One region of the Cupriavidus sp. CP313 genome, then DNA from elsewhere that is predicted to be linked to it. Evidence: predicted binding sites of a transcription regulator. Region 1 holds the regulator's gene; the other holds the start of a gene.

Region 1 (7,412 bases):
CTCACCAGCACATTACCATGCGCCCGGAAGTAGTTGGCAAGCCTTTCCGCAATATAGACCGAGCGATGCTGGCCGCCGGTGCAGCCGATCGCCACGGTCAGGTAGCTGCGGTTGTCGGCAATGAAACTTGGCAGCCACTTTTCCACGTAGGCGCGAATATCCTCGGCCATTGCCAGCACCATTGGCTGGGCCTGCAGGAAGTCGATCACCGGCGTGTCGCGCCCTGTCAGCGGGCGCAAGGCCACGTCGTAATAGGGGTTGGGCAGCGAGCGCACGTCGAACACCATGTCCGCATCGCTGGGCACGCCGTGCTTGAAGCCGAACGACTCGAACAGCAGCGTCAGCCGCTGGCTGTCGTCGCGGATCAGCTCCTTGATCCAGCTGCGCAGCGTATTGGTGCGCACATTGCTGGTGTCGATGCGGTGCGCGGCCTCGGCCAGCGGGCTCAGCAGCGCGCGCTCCATCTCGATCGCTTCCATCAGCGCGGTGTCGTTGAAGGCGGGTTCACCGCCCGGGCCCGGCACGCCGTCGGTACGCACCGACAGCGGGTGGCGGCGGCGCGTCTCGGAGTAGCGCTGCACCAGTGCGTCGGTGCTGGCGGTCAGGAACACCACCTCGACCTGGTGCTCCGCGGCCAGCGCGCGCACGGTGTCGGGCAACTGGTCGAGCGACTCGCGGCTGCGGATGTCAGTGGCGACGCCCAGGTGCGTATAGCCCTGGCTGTCGAGGTAGCGGGTCAGTTCAGGGATGAACTGAGCCGGCAGGTTGTCCACGCAGTAGTAGCCTGCGTCTTCAAGCACGTTCAGTGCGACGGACTTGCCGGAACCGGATATGCCGGTGATGAGGATGATGCGCATAGCACCTGAAGCATAGCATCAGGTGCTGGCTGCGTCATGACAGGGAGTTTACACAGGCAAAAATGGCGAGCCTCCCGGTTCGCCATTCTTCTTCAGCTTGCGCCGTCGCTCAGGCTGCCTTGGACAGGCATTCCTTCATGTAGGCCTTGTATTCGTCGCCCTTCTTGCCCTTGCCCGACTTGCTGCAGGAGGCCATTTTCTCCTGCTGGGTCTTGGACGCGCCCTTGGACAGGCATTCCTTCATGAACGCCTTGCGTTCGTCGCCCTTCTTGCCGGCGGCTTGCGTATTGCAGGCCTTCATCTTGTCCTGCTGGGCGTTGGCTGCGGGCTTGTCCGGGGTAGCCGGGGTGGCGGGCGTGGCAGGCATGGCCGGCGTTGCCGGTGCGGTGGCCGCTGGCTTGGCTGGCGTGGCGGGGGTTGCCGGCGTGGCGGTGGTCTGTGCAAAAGCGCTGGCGGCGATCATCGGGGTGACCAGCGCGCACATCGCGATCAGTTTCTTCATGCTTGCTCTCCTGGCTGTGGAAAACTTCATGGCCGCGCGCCATTGCCGGCGTTGCAGCTTCCGTAACGGGCGCGATGCCCATTACAGCACAAAACGGAGCATGCCTGAAGAACGTTGACGTTCTGCGTCAACGCCGTTGTAAGCAAATGAAAACGCTGGCGCTCAGAGCAGGCGGCCCTGGCCGCGCGAAACCGCATCGGCCTGCATCGCGGCGCGCTGCCGGTCCATGAAGTCGCGCAGCGTATCGATGCCGCGCAGGCGCAGGATGGTGTTGCGCACCGCGGCCTCGACCAGTACGGCCAGGTTGCGCCCGGCCGCCACCTGGATCTTGACCATGTGGATCGGCAGGCCCAGCACGTCCAGGTATTGCGAATCGAGCGGCAGCCGCTCGAACTCGCCGTCGTTGCGGCGCACCAACTGCACCACCAGCTTGATCTTCATCTTCCGGCGCACTGCGGTCTCACCGAAGATGGTCTTGATGTCGAGCAGGCCCAGGCCGCGTACTTCAAGCAGGTTCTGCAGCAGCGGCGGGCAGCGGCCTTCGATGAAATCCGGCCCCAGGCGCACGAAGTCCACGGCATCGTCGGCCACCAGCCCGTGGCCGCGCGAGATCAGTTCCAGGCCAAGTTCGCTCTTGCCCAGGCCCGATTCGCCCATGATCAGCACGCCCATGCCCAGGATGTCGAGGAATACCCCGTGCATGGTCACGCGCGGCGCGGAGATGCGCGACAGGTACAGGCGCAGGTGGTCGATCACCGCGGCCGACGACACCGGCGTGGTGAATAGCGGCGTGGACGAGCGCGTGCAGCGCAGTTCCAGGTCGGGCGGCGGCTCCATGCCGTCGGCGATCACCAGGAAGGGCGGCTCGAGCAGGATCAGCTCGCCCATCTGGCGCTTGCGGGTCTCGTCGTCCAGCCGCTGGTAATAAGTGATCTCGGGCTTGCCGAGCACCTGGATGCGGTTGGGGTGGATCAGGTTCAGGTGGCCCACCAGGTCGGCGGCGGAGGTGGCTTCGCGGGCGAACTCCACGTCGAAGGCGCGGTCCGCGCCTTCCAGGCCGGCCACCCACGAGAGTTTGATGTCGGCCGCGTTGTCGTCGAAGATGGACTGGGAGGTGACGCCGGTAAGTTCCATGCGGTATGACTGGTGGGGCGGTTTGCTAAGCGCCTGGCGCCTGCCCGGTCTGGTGCCGGCCCGCCTGGGGGATCAGGGGATCAGGGATGCCATGCGATCAGCAACTGATGGACGGCATCGGGCGTGGGCAGCGTGGCCAGCCCTTCACGCATGTCGCGGTCGGAAAGCAGTTGCGCGATTTCTGACAGGATTTCCAGGTGCTGCTGGGTAGCCTGTTCGGGCACCAGCAGGAAGATCAGCAGCGATACCGGCTTGCCATCCGGCGATTCGAACGGAATCGGCTCGGCCAGGCGCATGAAGGCGGCCAGCGGCTGCTTCAGGCCCTTGATGCGGCCGTGCGGGATCGCCACGCCGGCGCCCAGGCCGGTCGATCCCAGCGACTCGCGCGCGAACAGGTTGTCCGTCACGATGGCGCGCGCCACACCATGGTTGTTCTCGAAGAGGAGCCCGGCCTGCTCGAACACACGCTTCTTGCTGGTGACGCTGACGTCGAGGGTGATGTTGCCGGGTGGCAGCAATTTGGCCAAACGATTCATGGGCGATGCGCAGGATTTCAGTTAGCGGGCGGATCGTTCCGCCGGGCAGTGGGCTGGCCCCGGGCTGCCGTTGGCCTGGCCGGAGGCGTCCGGCCCATTATAGAGCAGCGACTACCCCCGCATTGTGCAGCGCAGCGGGGCAAGCCGGTGCAGAACGATACATGGTGATGCAATCGTGCCTCCGGGCCGGGGGCCGGCGCACCGATGCGGGGCGCGGCCAGGATTCCCTCTCTTTGTATGGCGCAGCATACACCTTGGCGCAGCGCTTGCGAACACCCTTGCCCATTCGGGTGAAAAGCGTTGGCTCCGGCGCCACAGCCGGGCCGCACCGCCAGTGCGGGCGCGGCATGCCGGCGGCAACCCGGAACGCGAGGGCGCAAAAAAGCCGCGCTTCGTGGCGCGGCTTGCCTGTTCAATCCTGATTCAGCAGCCCGCTGCGGGGCTGCCGGGCACGGTCATTGCTGCATTTGCGCTGCGGCCATCTGGTACTTGACCGCTTCGCGGTCGTGGCCTTGCACGCGATCCTTGTAGCGGATCACCTGACGGTCCAGCTTGTCGACGAGTGCGTCGATCGCTGCATATAGGTCTTCGTGATGCGCCTCGACAAAGATGTCCTTGCCCTTGAGATGTAGATTGATTTCCGCGTACTGACGCCGGTCCTTTTCCTTGTGGTTGTCGACAGAGAGCAGCACGCTAACGCCAATGACCTGATCGAAATGCCTGACGATTCGCTCCAGCTTCGTTTCCACGTACTCACGCAGAGGGGGCGTGATGTCCAGGTGGTGTCCACTGATCTTGAAGTTCATAGCGCTTCTCCTTCTGAAAGAGCCTCACCAGGCAGGCGGTGGGCTCGGCTACAAAGACTTGCGGAGATTGACTGCGGGGATCTTCAGGGCTTCGCGATACTTGGCTACAGTGCGGCGCGCAACAACAAAGCCTTGCTCACCCAGCAGTTCGGCAATGCGACTGTCGGAAAGGGGATTCCTCGGGTCTTCGGCTCCTATCAGTTGCTTGATCAAGGCGCGGATGGCCGTTGATGAAGCCGCGCCACCGGTTTCGGTGGACACGTGGCTGCCGAAGAAGTACTTCAGTTCGAAAGTACCCATCGGCGTTGCCATGTATTTATTGGTCGTCACCCGGGAGATGGTTGACTCGTGTAAACCCAGTGTATCGGCAATCTCCCGCAAAACCAAGGGGCGCATGGCGATTTCGCCGTGACTGAAAAAGTTCTTTTGACGTTCGACAATGGCCTGCGAGACACGCAGGATTGTGTCGAACCTTTGCTGGATGTTCTTGATCAGCCAGCGCGCCTCCTGCAGCTTCTGCTGCAGCCCGGCCGTGCCGGACTCACCCTTCGCGCCACGCAGGATTTGTGCATACATATCATTGATGCGCAGCCTCGGCATCACATCCGGATTGAGCTGCGCGATCCAGCCGCCGCCACCCTTGCGCACGAACACGTCCGGCACCACGAAGTCGGCTTCCGGGCGGCTGTATGCATGGCCGGGGTAGGGCGCCAGCGAGCGGATCAGTTCGTGTGCGGACTTCAGCGCCACTTCATCGACCTGCAGCGCCTTCTTCAGCCGCGTGTAGTCGCGTACTGCGAGCAACTCCAGGTGGTTGGTGACGATGTTCAGCGCCAGCTCGCGCTGCGGGTGCGTCAGGCGCCGCAACTGCAGGGCCAGGCACTCGGCGGCGTTGCGCGCGCCCACGCCGGGCGGGTCGAAGCTCTGCAGCAGCGTGAGGATCGCGTGGACTTCGTCGATCTCGAACTCGAGTTCTTCCGGCAACTCCGTGCAGATCTCCTCAAGCGATGCGCTCAGGTAGCCATCGTCGTCGAGCGATTCGATCAGGAAGATGGCCAGGCCCTTGTCGCGCGCCGAGACCTTCAGCGGCGTGAGCTGTTCCATCAGGTACTCGCGCAGCGTGGGCTCGGCTTCGCGCAGCTGCATCGGCGTTTTTTCGTCCTCGTCGCCCTGGGGGCGGCGGGCAAAGTCGTCCAGGCTCCAGTCGCCGCTGCCATAGTCGTCGCCGTTGCCGCTGTCGCCATAGCTGTCGTCGTCACCCGCGCCGTCGGCGCGGGCCTCGCCATTGCCCTGGGGCTCTGCCGGGGCGGGCGCCGGTGCGCTCTGCAGGTTGACCGAGCCGTCGGCCGCCACGCGCAGCGGGCTTTCGATCCAGTCGTTCTCGCGCTCGAGCAGCGGGTTTTCCGTCAGCGCCTGTTCGACCTCTTGCTGCAGTTCCAGCGTAGAGAGCTGCAGCAGCCGGATTGACTGCTGCAGTTGCGGGGTCAGGGCCAGATGCTGGGAAAGACGGAGCTGTAGCGACGGTTTCATGCGACCTATTCTATGCGCAACTATCCGTTGTTGGAACGGAAATTGCTATCGCTTATGCGGTCCGATCGCCGCTGGCTGTGGGAGGGCCCACGCGCGCCCGCGAAGAGGCCTGCCGCTCCAGGGCAGGCCGCTGCATCACATGCGGAAGTTCTCGCCCAGGTAGACGCGCCGCACTGCGTCATTGGCGATGATTTCCTCGGGCTGGCCCGCGGCCAGCACCGTGCCTTCGCTGATGATGTAGGCGTGGTCGCAGATGCCGAGCGTCTCGCGCACGTTGTGGTCGGTGATCAGCACGCCGATATTGCGTGCCTTGAGGAAGCTGACGATGCGCTGGATCTCGCCCACGGCGATCGGGTCCACGCCGGCGAAGGGCTCGTCCAGCAGGATGAAGCGCGGCGACGACGCCAGCGCGCGCGCGATTTCCACGCGGCGGCGCTCGCCGCCCGACAGCGACAGCGCCGGGTTGTTGCGCAGGTGCGCGATCTGCAGGTCGTCGAGCAGCGAATCCAGGCGGCGCTCGATCTCGGCCTTGGGCAGCGGCTTGCCGTTGTTCACCTGAAGCTCCAGCACCGCGCGGATGTTTTCTTCGACGTTGAGCTTGCGGAACACCGAGGCTTCCTGCGGCAGGTACGACAGCCCCATGCGCGCGCGCTCGTGGATCGGCAGGCCGCTGATGTGGTCGCCGTCGAGCACGATATCGCCTTCGTCCAGCGCCACCAGGCCCACGATCATGTAGAACGACGTGGTCTTGCCCGCGCCGTTGGGCCCGAGCAGGCCGACCACCTCGCCGCTCTTCACGTCGAGCGAGACGTCCTTGACCACCGTGCGCGAGCCATAGCGCTTCTTCAGGTGGCGCACGACCAGCGTGCTGCCCCCGGGGAGGATGGCGGAGGCTTCGACGGAAGGCTTGTCGGCGATGGTTGCGGTATCGGTCATAGGCACAGTCAGGCGTTCAGGCGTTTCTGGCGCGGGCAGGCAAGCCGGCGCCAGGCGTCAGGGTTTGTTGGCAGGCGCGGGCGCCGGCTTCAGGTCCAGCGGCGAGCCGCCGTTGCCCGTGGCGCCGGCCTTCTGGTCCTGGCGCGGCGACAGCACCGCGCGCACGCGGCCGGACGGATTGGCGCCCGTGGCGTCGCCACTACCGCCGCCGGCGGCCGTGTAGAACTCCTTGCGGCTGTCGTAGGTCAGCACCGCGCCGCGGATCTCGTCGACCTGCTTGGCGCCCTGCAGGCGCGCCATGCGGGCATTGCCGATCAGCTTGGAGTACTCTTGCTTGCCGTCGTACTCGATGCGGTCGCCCCAGCCGTCGATGTATTCGTCGACGCCTTCGCGCTTCTGCCGGATGTAGGCCTGCTTGCCCGGCTTGGCGGTGGCCACCGCGAACTGGTAGCCCTCGGGGTCGGTGCGCAGTTCGGCGGCGTCTGACTTCAGGATCATGGTGCCCTTGGTCAGCACCACGTTGCCGGTCAGCGTATAGATCTGCTTGACGTCGTCGTAGCTGGCGTTGTCCGCCTCCAGCACCATCGGCTTGTCGCGGTCCGCGCGCTCGGCCAGGGCGGGCTGGGCCAGCAGGCCGAAGGCCATGGCCAGGGCGAGCAGGGCCGGGGCGGTGCGTCGACGGGACGATGTCGTCAGGGAAGCAGTCATGTTGGCAGGGGTTGCTTGAGGGCGTCTGGGTACGTTGGTGCGGGTTGGTGCGGACCGGCTGCGCATGCCGGCACTGCGTGCGCGGCCCCCGGGCCGGGGATCGGGATCAGGACCCCGGCGCGCGGCCCGGGGACGGCCCGGTGATGATGGTGCCGCGTACATTGCCGAGCAATTGTACTTCGCGCGTGACGTTGTTGAAGATCAGGCCGTTGGCGGTCATCACCGACGGGCCGCGCGTAAGCTTGACCGGCTTGTCGGTCTTGACGATGTCGTCATTGACCAGCAGCTGGAAATAACTGGATGCGGCGGTCAGCTGCGGGTCCTTGGACACGTCCACGCCCTGCTGGCGCATGACGAAGCCGTTGCCGTACAGGTCGATCACCGAGCCCTCGGCGTTCATGCG
Region 2 (7,412 bases), on a different contig from region 1:
CGAAGTCGCCGTCCAGTTCGCCAAACAGCTTGCGGTAGGTGGTCACCGGAAAGCCGTTGGCATGGGAAAAATGAATGATCTCGCGCATCGCTTGTTTCCTCGCCCGACCCTCAGTCCTGGGTACGCGACGGATTGCGCTTGGCGCGCACCGGCTGGCCCCAGCGGTCGGCCTCGCCGGGCCGCGCCAGCGAAAATTCGGCTGGCGCGCCGGGATCCCAGTCCGGGTTGTGGATCTCGCCGAAGACCTGGCGCAGGCGCTGCCCCCAGGTGTCACGGATCATGCGGAAGTAGACGTTGCGCTCGTCGATATTGACAAAACGCGTCACGCACAGCGTATCGGCCTCATAGACCAGCAGGTCCAGCGGCAGGCCGACCGAGATATTCGACTTGAGCGTCGAATCCATCGAGATCAGCGCGCATTTGGCCCCCTCGGCCAGCGGCAGCGACGGGTGCACCACGCGGTCGATGATGGGCTTGCCGTACTTGGCCTCGCCGATCTGGAAGTAGCAGTTCTCGGGCGTGGCCTCGACAAAATTGCCCGCCGCGTAGATGTTGAACAGGCGCACCCGCTCACCGCGCACCTGGCCGCCGAAGATCAGGCTGACATTGAATTCGATGCCGGCATCGCGCAGCGCATGCGCGTCGCGCTTGTGCACCTGGCGCACCGCCTCGCCGACGATGGAAGCGGCCTCGAACATGTCGCGAGCGGTCCACAACGAGCGCTTCTCGTCATGGTTCTCGGCCAGGATCTGGCGCACCGACTGGCTGATCGCCAGGTTGCCGGCGGTCATCAGCACCATCACGCGGTCGCCGGGTTCTTCGAACACCGTCATCTTGCGCGACGTGGAGATGGCATCTACCCCCGCATTGGTGCGGGAATCGGACAGGAATACCAGGCCGGCATCCAGCCGCATGGCTACACAGTAAGTCATGGTCTTGTTTTGGTGTGCTTTGCGGCAGCCGGAAGTGGCCAGCCGATGGCCTGCATACCCCGGATTCTAGCGCCCGTACCGCGGCACCGCGCCCCGTCTGGAATCAGGCACCTAATCAGGTGAAAAGCGGCGTGATGCTCACATCGACTTCGAGCGTCTCGCCGGAACCCCCTTCCAGGATGCCCCTGACTGGTGCGGCCGACGCGTAATCGCGCCCCACCGCGAGGCGTATATGGCGCTCGTCGGTAAGGCAGCCGTGGGTGATGTCGACGCTGCACCACACCTCGCGCGCCGGGTCCAGGCATACGTCGGCCCAGGCATGGCTGGCCATTTCGATCGCGGCCGGATCGTAGAAGTATCCGCTCACATAGCGTGCCGGGATGCCCAGCGCCCGGCACGCCGCCACCATCACCTGCGCCTGGTCCTGGCACACGCCGCTGCCCAGGCTGAAGGCCTCGGCCGCCGAGGTGCCGACGTCAGTGGTGTTGGGCTTGTAGCGCACCCGCTCCGCAATCCCCTGGGCCAGCGCCAGCAGCGCCGGAATCTCGTGCCCGGCCGCCAGGAACGGTGCGGCAAACGCCTGCATCTCCGGCGGCGCCGAGGTCAGTGGCGTGCTGCCGAGGAAGTACAGCGGCGACACCCGGGATTCGCCGGGGGGCGGGGCGTCGCAGAACGCATGGTGGCCGTCCCGGTCGAGGTCGCCATGCGGCGGCAGCACTTCCACCTCCCCGCTGGCTTCGATCGAGATGGTGCTGGTCGGTCCGGCCACCGTGAAGTTGTGCACGATGTTGCCGAAGCCGTCGTGCGCCGCCGACGGATTGCCAGGCGCGACCAGTTGCCAGCGGTGCACGGTCTGCAGCGGGCCCGAACGCGGCTCGAGCCGCACTTCGTGCACGCTGCGGCGCACCGGCTCGGCGTAGCGGTAGACAGTATGGTGGTGGATCTTGTATTTCACGGTATCAGGGCGCGGCGGCGGCACATGGAGGCTGCCGGCGGCCCATCTCAGGCAGCCAGCAGCGGCACGAGGAAGTCCCGGCTGATGCCATTGCCGAGATCGCCGATGCGCTCCAGGAAGCTGGTCAGGTACGCGTGCAGGCCGACAGCGAAAATGTCGTCGATGCGCGCGTACTTCAGGTCGGCGTGGAGTTTACCAGCCTGGCGCTCAGTTTCCGCCGATTGCTGGTTGCGCACCGTGTGGAGGATGGCCACCACCTCGTCCATGCTCGACACCAGCGAACGCGGCATGTCGGGCCGCAGGATCAGCAGCTCGGCCACGCGCTGCGGCGTAATGACCGCGCGATAGACCTTGCGGTAGACCTCGAAGCCCGATACCGAGCGCAGCACCGCGGCCCAGTGATAGAAATCATTCTGGTCGCGGTTGGCATCGCTCTCGTCGCTGCCCGATGCCTGGAACTTGACGTCGAGGATCCGCGCGGTGTTGTCGGCGCGCTCCAGGAACGTGCCCAGCCGCATGAAGTGGAAGGCATCGTCCTTGAGCATGGTGCCGAACTGGACCCCGCGCGCCAGGTGCGAGCGGAACTTGACCCATTCGAAGAAGCGCGACGGGTCTTCCTTCAGCACGCCGTCGGCGATCAGGCGCTGCACCTCCAGCCAGGTGGTGTTGACGGTCTCCCAGACCTCGGTGGTCAGCGAGCCGCGCACCGCGCGCGCATTCTCGCGCGCCGCGCGCAGGCAGCTCATGATGGACGAGGCGTTGGTCATGTCGCGCACCATGAAGTCGATCACATCATCGCGCGACAGCAGTCCGTACTTGTGGTCGAAGACCTCGGTCAGCTCGGAGATATCGAGCATGGCCCACCAGCCCTGCTCGGCCACTTCGGCCGATTGCGGCAGGAGCGAGGTCTGGTAGTTGACGTCGAGCATGCGCGCGGTGTTCTCCGCGCGCTCGGTGTAGCGGGCCATCCAGAACAGGTGGTCGGCGGTGCGGCTCAGCATGTGGGCTCTCCTGGCGTGGCGGCGGTCGCCATGGCGGTCATTGCGGCGGTCATCAAGGGGGTCGCGTTCATCGTTCCAGCACCCAGGTGTCCTTGGTGCCGCCCCCTTGCGAGGAATTCACCACCAGCGAGCCTTCGCGCAGCGCCACGCGGGTCAGCCCGCCAGGCACCATGCGCACCTCCTTGCCTGACAGCACGAACGGGCGCAGGTCGATATGGCGCGGCGCGATGCCCGACTCCACATAGGTCGGGCAGGTCGACAGCGCCAGCGTCGGCTGCGCGATGTACTGCTCCGGGCGCGCCTTCACCACTTCGCGGAAGGCATCGATCTCGGCCCGCGTCGCGGCCGGGCCGACCAGCATGCCGTAGCCGCCGGCGCCGTGGGTCTCCTTGACTACCAGCGCTTCCATATGGTCCAGCACGTACTGCAGGTCGTCCGGGCGCCGGCACATATAGGTCGGCACGTTGCTCAGGATCGCCTCTTCGCCCAGGTAGAAGCGGATCATGTCGGGCACGTACGGATAGATCGACTTGTCGTCGGCCACGCCGGTGCCGATGGCGTTGCAGATGGTCACGTTGCCGGCGCGGTAGACCGACAGCAGGCCGGCCGCGCCCAGCGAGGAATCGTGGCGGAACACCAGCGGGTCGAGGAAGTCGTCGTCGACGCGGCGGTAGATCACGTCGATGCGCTGCGGGCCCTGCGTGGTGCGCATGAACAGGTGATCGTCCTCGACGAAGAGATCGCTGCCTTCGACCAGCTCCACGCCCATCTGCTGCGCCAGGAAGGCATGCTCGAAGTACGCCGAGTTGTACATGCCCGGCGTCAGCACCACCACGGTGGGATCGGCAATGGCCTGCGGCGACACCCCGCGCAGCATGTCGAGCAACAGGTCAGGATAGTGGGCCACCGGCGCCACCCGGTTGCGCGCGAACAGGTCCGGGAACAACCGCATCATCATCTTGCGGTTTTCCAGCATGTACGACACGCCCGAGGGCACGCGCAGGTTGTCTTCCAGCACGTAGAACTCGCCCTCGCCGGCGCGCACCACGTCGATGCCGGCCACGTGCGCATAGATGTCGTGCGGCACGTTGACGCCGAGCATCTCGGGCCGGTACTGGGCGTTGTTGTAGATCTGGTCGGGCGGGATCACGCCGGCGCGGATGATGTCCTGGCCGTGGTAGATGTCGTGGACAAAGCGGTTGAGCGCGGCCACGCGCTGGCGCAGGCCTTTTTCCAGCAGCGCCCATTCGCTGGCCGGGAAGATGCGCGGGATCACGTCGAACGGAATGGTGCGTTCGGTGCCGCTGTTGGCTTCATCCTTGTCGCCGTAGACGGCAAAGGTAATGCCCACGCGCCGGAAGATCAGGTCGGCCTCGGCGCGCTTGTTGCCCATCGTGCTTTCAGACTGCCGCGCCAGCCAGTCAGCGAAATGCCGGTAATGCGGGCGCACCGCGCCTTCAGGCAATGCCTGCCCCGCCTGGATGACCCATTGCGCCCCGTCCGTGCGCCAGTCCAGCATCTCGTCGAAATACCGCCCCGCCATGATGGCCGTTCCTCCATGTCGCGGGCTTCCGGTGCTACCGCTTCACTGCGACTTCGGGGTCGCTACCGGCTGCCCTGGTTTTGCCCTGGCTTTCCTGTCCCCAGCCCGCCGCGCCTGCCCGTTCGGGGCGCTCACGGCGATACTGTCGAGTCACTGGCCCTTTCAGCATACCCGTACCGGCGAAACCCGCAAGCTGGCGGGTGCCGGCCGGCACGGAAAGTGAACTAGCAAGATGTCTGCCAGCGCACGCAAAAACGGCCGCCAGCCAGGCTGGCGGCCGCTTGCGGGCTGCGCGGGAACGGGCCGGCCGGAACGGTCGGCGCGGTCAGCCGGTCAGCGCGCCGCGCCGGCGCCCTGCGGCACCGTGGCCTGCAGGATGGTGGCGACCAGCGCCTCGGGGGACTGGCGGATGTCGAGCACCAGCGCGTCGCTGGGCTCTTCCAGCGTATCGAACTGGCTTTGCAGCAGGTCGGGGTTGAAGAAGTGTTCCGTGCGCGCGGACAGGCGCATGCCGATCAGCGACGCATCGCCCCTCATGAAGACGAAGGTCACGCCGCCGTCGGGCGGGGTCAGCCGGTCGCGGTAGGCCTGGCGCAGTGCCGAGCAGGTGAAGACATGGGTGCGGGCTTCGGCCCGGGCCGCGTCGATGGCGGCGCGCATGGCCGCCAGCCACGGCCAGCGGTCTTCGTCGGTCAGCGGGATGCCCGCGTGCATCTTGGCCTTGTTGGCGTCGCTGTGGAATGCATCGGCGTCATGGAAGCCGCAGCCCAGTCGCTGCGCCAGCAACTGGCCGACCGTGGTCTTGCCGCTGCCGGAAACGCCCATCAGGATATAGATCATGTCTGCTCCGTCGGTCTTGGTATCGGATGGTGTCGCCATCCTTGTCTGTCCTTATCGGTCCAGCTGGACGTCCTTGCGGCGGCGCAAAGACGTCCGGGGGCGCTGCCGCCCCGCAGGGAACTTCAGGGGAAAATCGGCCTCAGGCCTGGCTATTGTGCGACGGATTGCGCCGCTGCGGTACGTTGGCGCCCGCCTGCTCCGGCTTCGGCATCCGCCTCGGACAGGTCAAGTGCGCTGCCGCCCTCTTCCGCGATGCGCGCATGGCGCCGGAACAGGCCGAACAGGCCGCGCCCCAGGCTGAATTGCGCGAAATCGTCGTCCGGCGCCGCGGCCAGCTCGCGCGCCGCGAATTCGCCTTCGTCGCCCAGCCATTGCAGCGTGCCGGCGACGGCATCGACACGGATGCGGTCGCCATCGCGCACGCGCGCCAGCGCGCCGCCGGCCAGCGCCTCGGGGCCGACGTGGATCACCGCCGGCACCTTGCCCGACGCGCCGGACATGCGGCCGTCGGTCACCAGCGCCACCTTGTGGCCGGCGTCCTGCAGCGCGCCCAGCACCGGGGTCAGGCGGTGCAGCTCAGGCATGCCGTTGGCGTTCGGCCCCTGGAAACGCACCACCGCGACCAGGTCGCCAGTCAGCTCGCCCGCATCGAAGGCAGCCTGCAGCGCCTCCTGCGCATCGAACACCCGCACCGGGGCTTCGACCACGCGGTGCTCCGGCGCCACCGCCGAGACCTTGATCACGCCGCGGCCCAGGTTGCCCTGCATCAGCCGCAGCCCGCCCTCGGCAGAGAAAGGCTCCGCGGCCGTCGCCAGCACCTGCGCGTCGCCGCTGTGCGCCGCGCCGTCGCGCCAGCGCAGCACGCCGTCGGTCATCACCGGCTCCTGCGCATAGCGGGCCAGCCCGGGGCCGACCACGGTCTGCACGTCCTCGTGCAGCAGACCGGCCTGCAGCAGTTCGCGGATGACGAAGCCGGCGCCGCCCGCGGCATGGAAGTGGTTCACATCGGCCGAGCCATTCGGGTAGACGCGCGCCAGCAGCGGCGTGATGCGCGACAGCAGGTCGAAATCATTCCAGTCGATGACGATGCCCGCGGCGCGCGCCATCGCCACCAGGTGGATGGTGTGGTTGGTGGAGCCGCCGGTCGCCAGCAGGCCGACCATGGCGTTGGCAATGGCGCGTTCGTCAACGATGCGCGCCAGCGGCAGGTATTCGTCGCCGCGCGCGCGCAGGGCGATCGCGCGTTGCGCGGCCGCCGCGGTCAGCGCATCGCGCAGGCCGCTGTCCGGGTGCACGAAGGCCGCGCCGGGCAGGTGCAGGCCCATGATCTCCATCAGGAACTGGTTGCTGTTGGCGGTGCCGTAGAAGGTGCAGGTGCCGGCGCCGTGGTAGGCCTGGCATTCGGCCTCGAGCAGCGCATCGCGCCCGACCTGGCCGGTGGCGTAGAGCTGGCGCACGCGCGCCTTCTCCTTGTTGGGCAGCCCGCTGGCCATCGGGCCCGCCGGCACGAACACCATCGGCAGGTGGCCGAACTGCAGCGCGCCCATCAGCAGGCCCGGCACGATCTTGTCGCACACGCCCAGCATCAGCGCCGCATCAAAGGTGTTGTGCGACAGCGCCACCGCGGTGCCCATGGCAATCGCATCGCGCGAGAACAGCGACAGCTCCATGCCCGGGTTGCCCTGCGTGATGCCGTCGCACATCGCCGGCACGCCGCCCGCCACCTGCGCCACCGCGCCCACCGCGCGCGCGGCCTCGCGGATCACGGCGGGGTAGCGCTCGTACGGCTGGTGCGCCGACAGCATGTCGTTGTACGCGGTGACGATGCCCAGGTTGGGGGCATGGTCGACGCGCAGCTTCAGCTTGTCGTTGGCCGGCAGTGCGGCAAAGCCGTGCGCCAGGTTGGCGCAGGACATGCCGCGCAGCGGCCCCAGTTCAGCCTGCGCGCGCTCGCAGCGGGCAAGGTAGGCGGCGCGGCTGGCGCGGCTGCGCGCAACGATGCGCTCGGTGACGGCAAGAAGCTCGGCATGGACGGCAGAAGGCATGGCGGAGACGTTCCTTGTGGGCTTGGTGGCGGCGCGGTAATGCCGCGCCATCGCATGTAGATTTTCTACAAATCGCCACCATTATACCGAGCATGA

What was found. The regulator sigma-54, encoded in region 1, starts transcription at its own class of promoters, with help from an activator protein. The targets are predictions, from matches to a motif close to TGGCANGNAANCTGCTTT.
Region 2: a site for sigma-54 is predicted at 4,656-4,673, ahead of ACW4E8_RS07780 (circularly permuted type 2 ATP-grasp protein). Genes of this name have one in related genera too.

The regions. Positions count from the first base shown of each region.
Region 1 covers NZ_JBSVZB010000002.1:273,585-280,996, reverse strand. The annotation lists gene rapZ (RNase adapter RapZ) at 1-857, opposite strand, end outside; gene ACW4E8_RS03520 (PsiF family protein) at 967-1,359, opposite strand; gene hprK (HPr(Ser) kinase/phosphatase) at 1,522-2,493, opposite strand; gene ptsN (PTS IIA-like nitrogen regulatory protein PtsN) at 2,574-3,029, opposite strand; gene hpf (ribosome hibernation-promoting factor, HPF/YfiA family) at 3,485-3,835, opposite strand; gene ACW4E8_RS03500 (RNA polymerase factor sigma-54) at 3,884-5,365, opposite strand; gene lptB (LPS export ABC transporter ATP-binding protein) at 5,501-6,301, opposite strand; gene lptA (lipopolysaccharide transport periplasmic protein LptA) at 6,359-7,009, opposite strand; gene lptC (LPS export ABC transporter periplasmic protein LptC) at 7,116-7,412, opposite strand, start outside.
Region 2 covers NZ_JBSVZB010000004.1:265,941-273,352, forward strand. The annotation lists gene ACW4E8_RS07760 (alpha/beta fold hydrolase) at 1-88, opposite strand, end outside; gene ACW4E8_RS07765 (peptidase) at 111-932, opposite strand; gene ACW4E8_RS07770 (transglutaminase family protein) at 1,048-1,887, opposite strand; gene ACW4E8_RS07775 (alpha-E domain-containing protein) at 1,935-2,888, opposite strand; gene ACW4E8_RS07780 (circularly permuted type 2 ATP-grasp protein) at 2,956-4,431, opposite strand; gene ACW4E8_RS07785 (gluconokinase) at 4,765-5,271, opposite strand; gene edd (phosphogluconate dehydratase) at 5,421-7,316, opposite strand.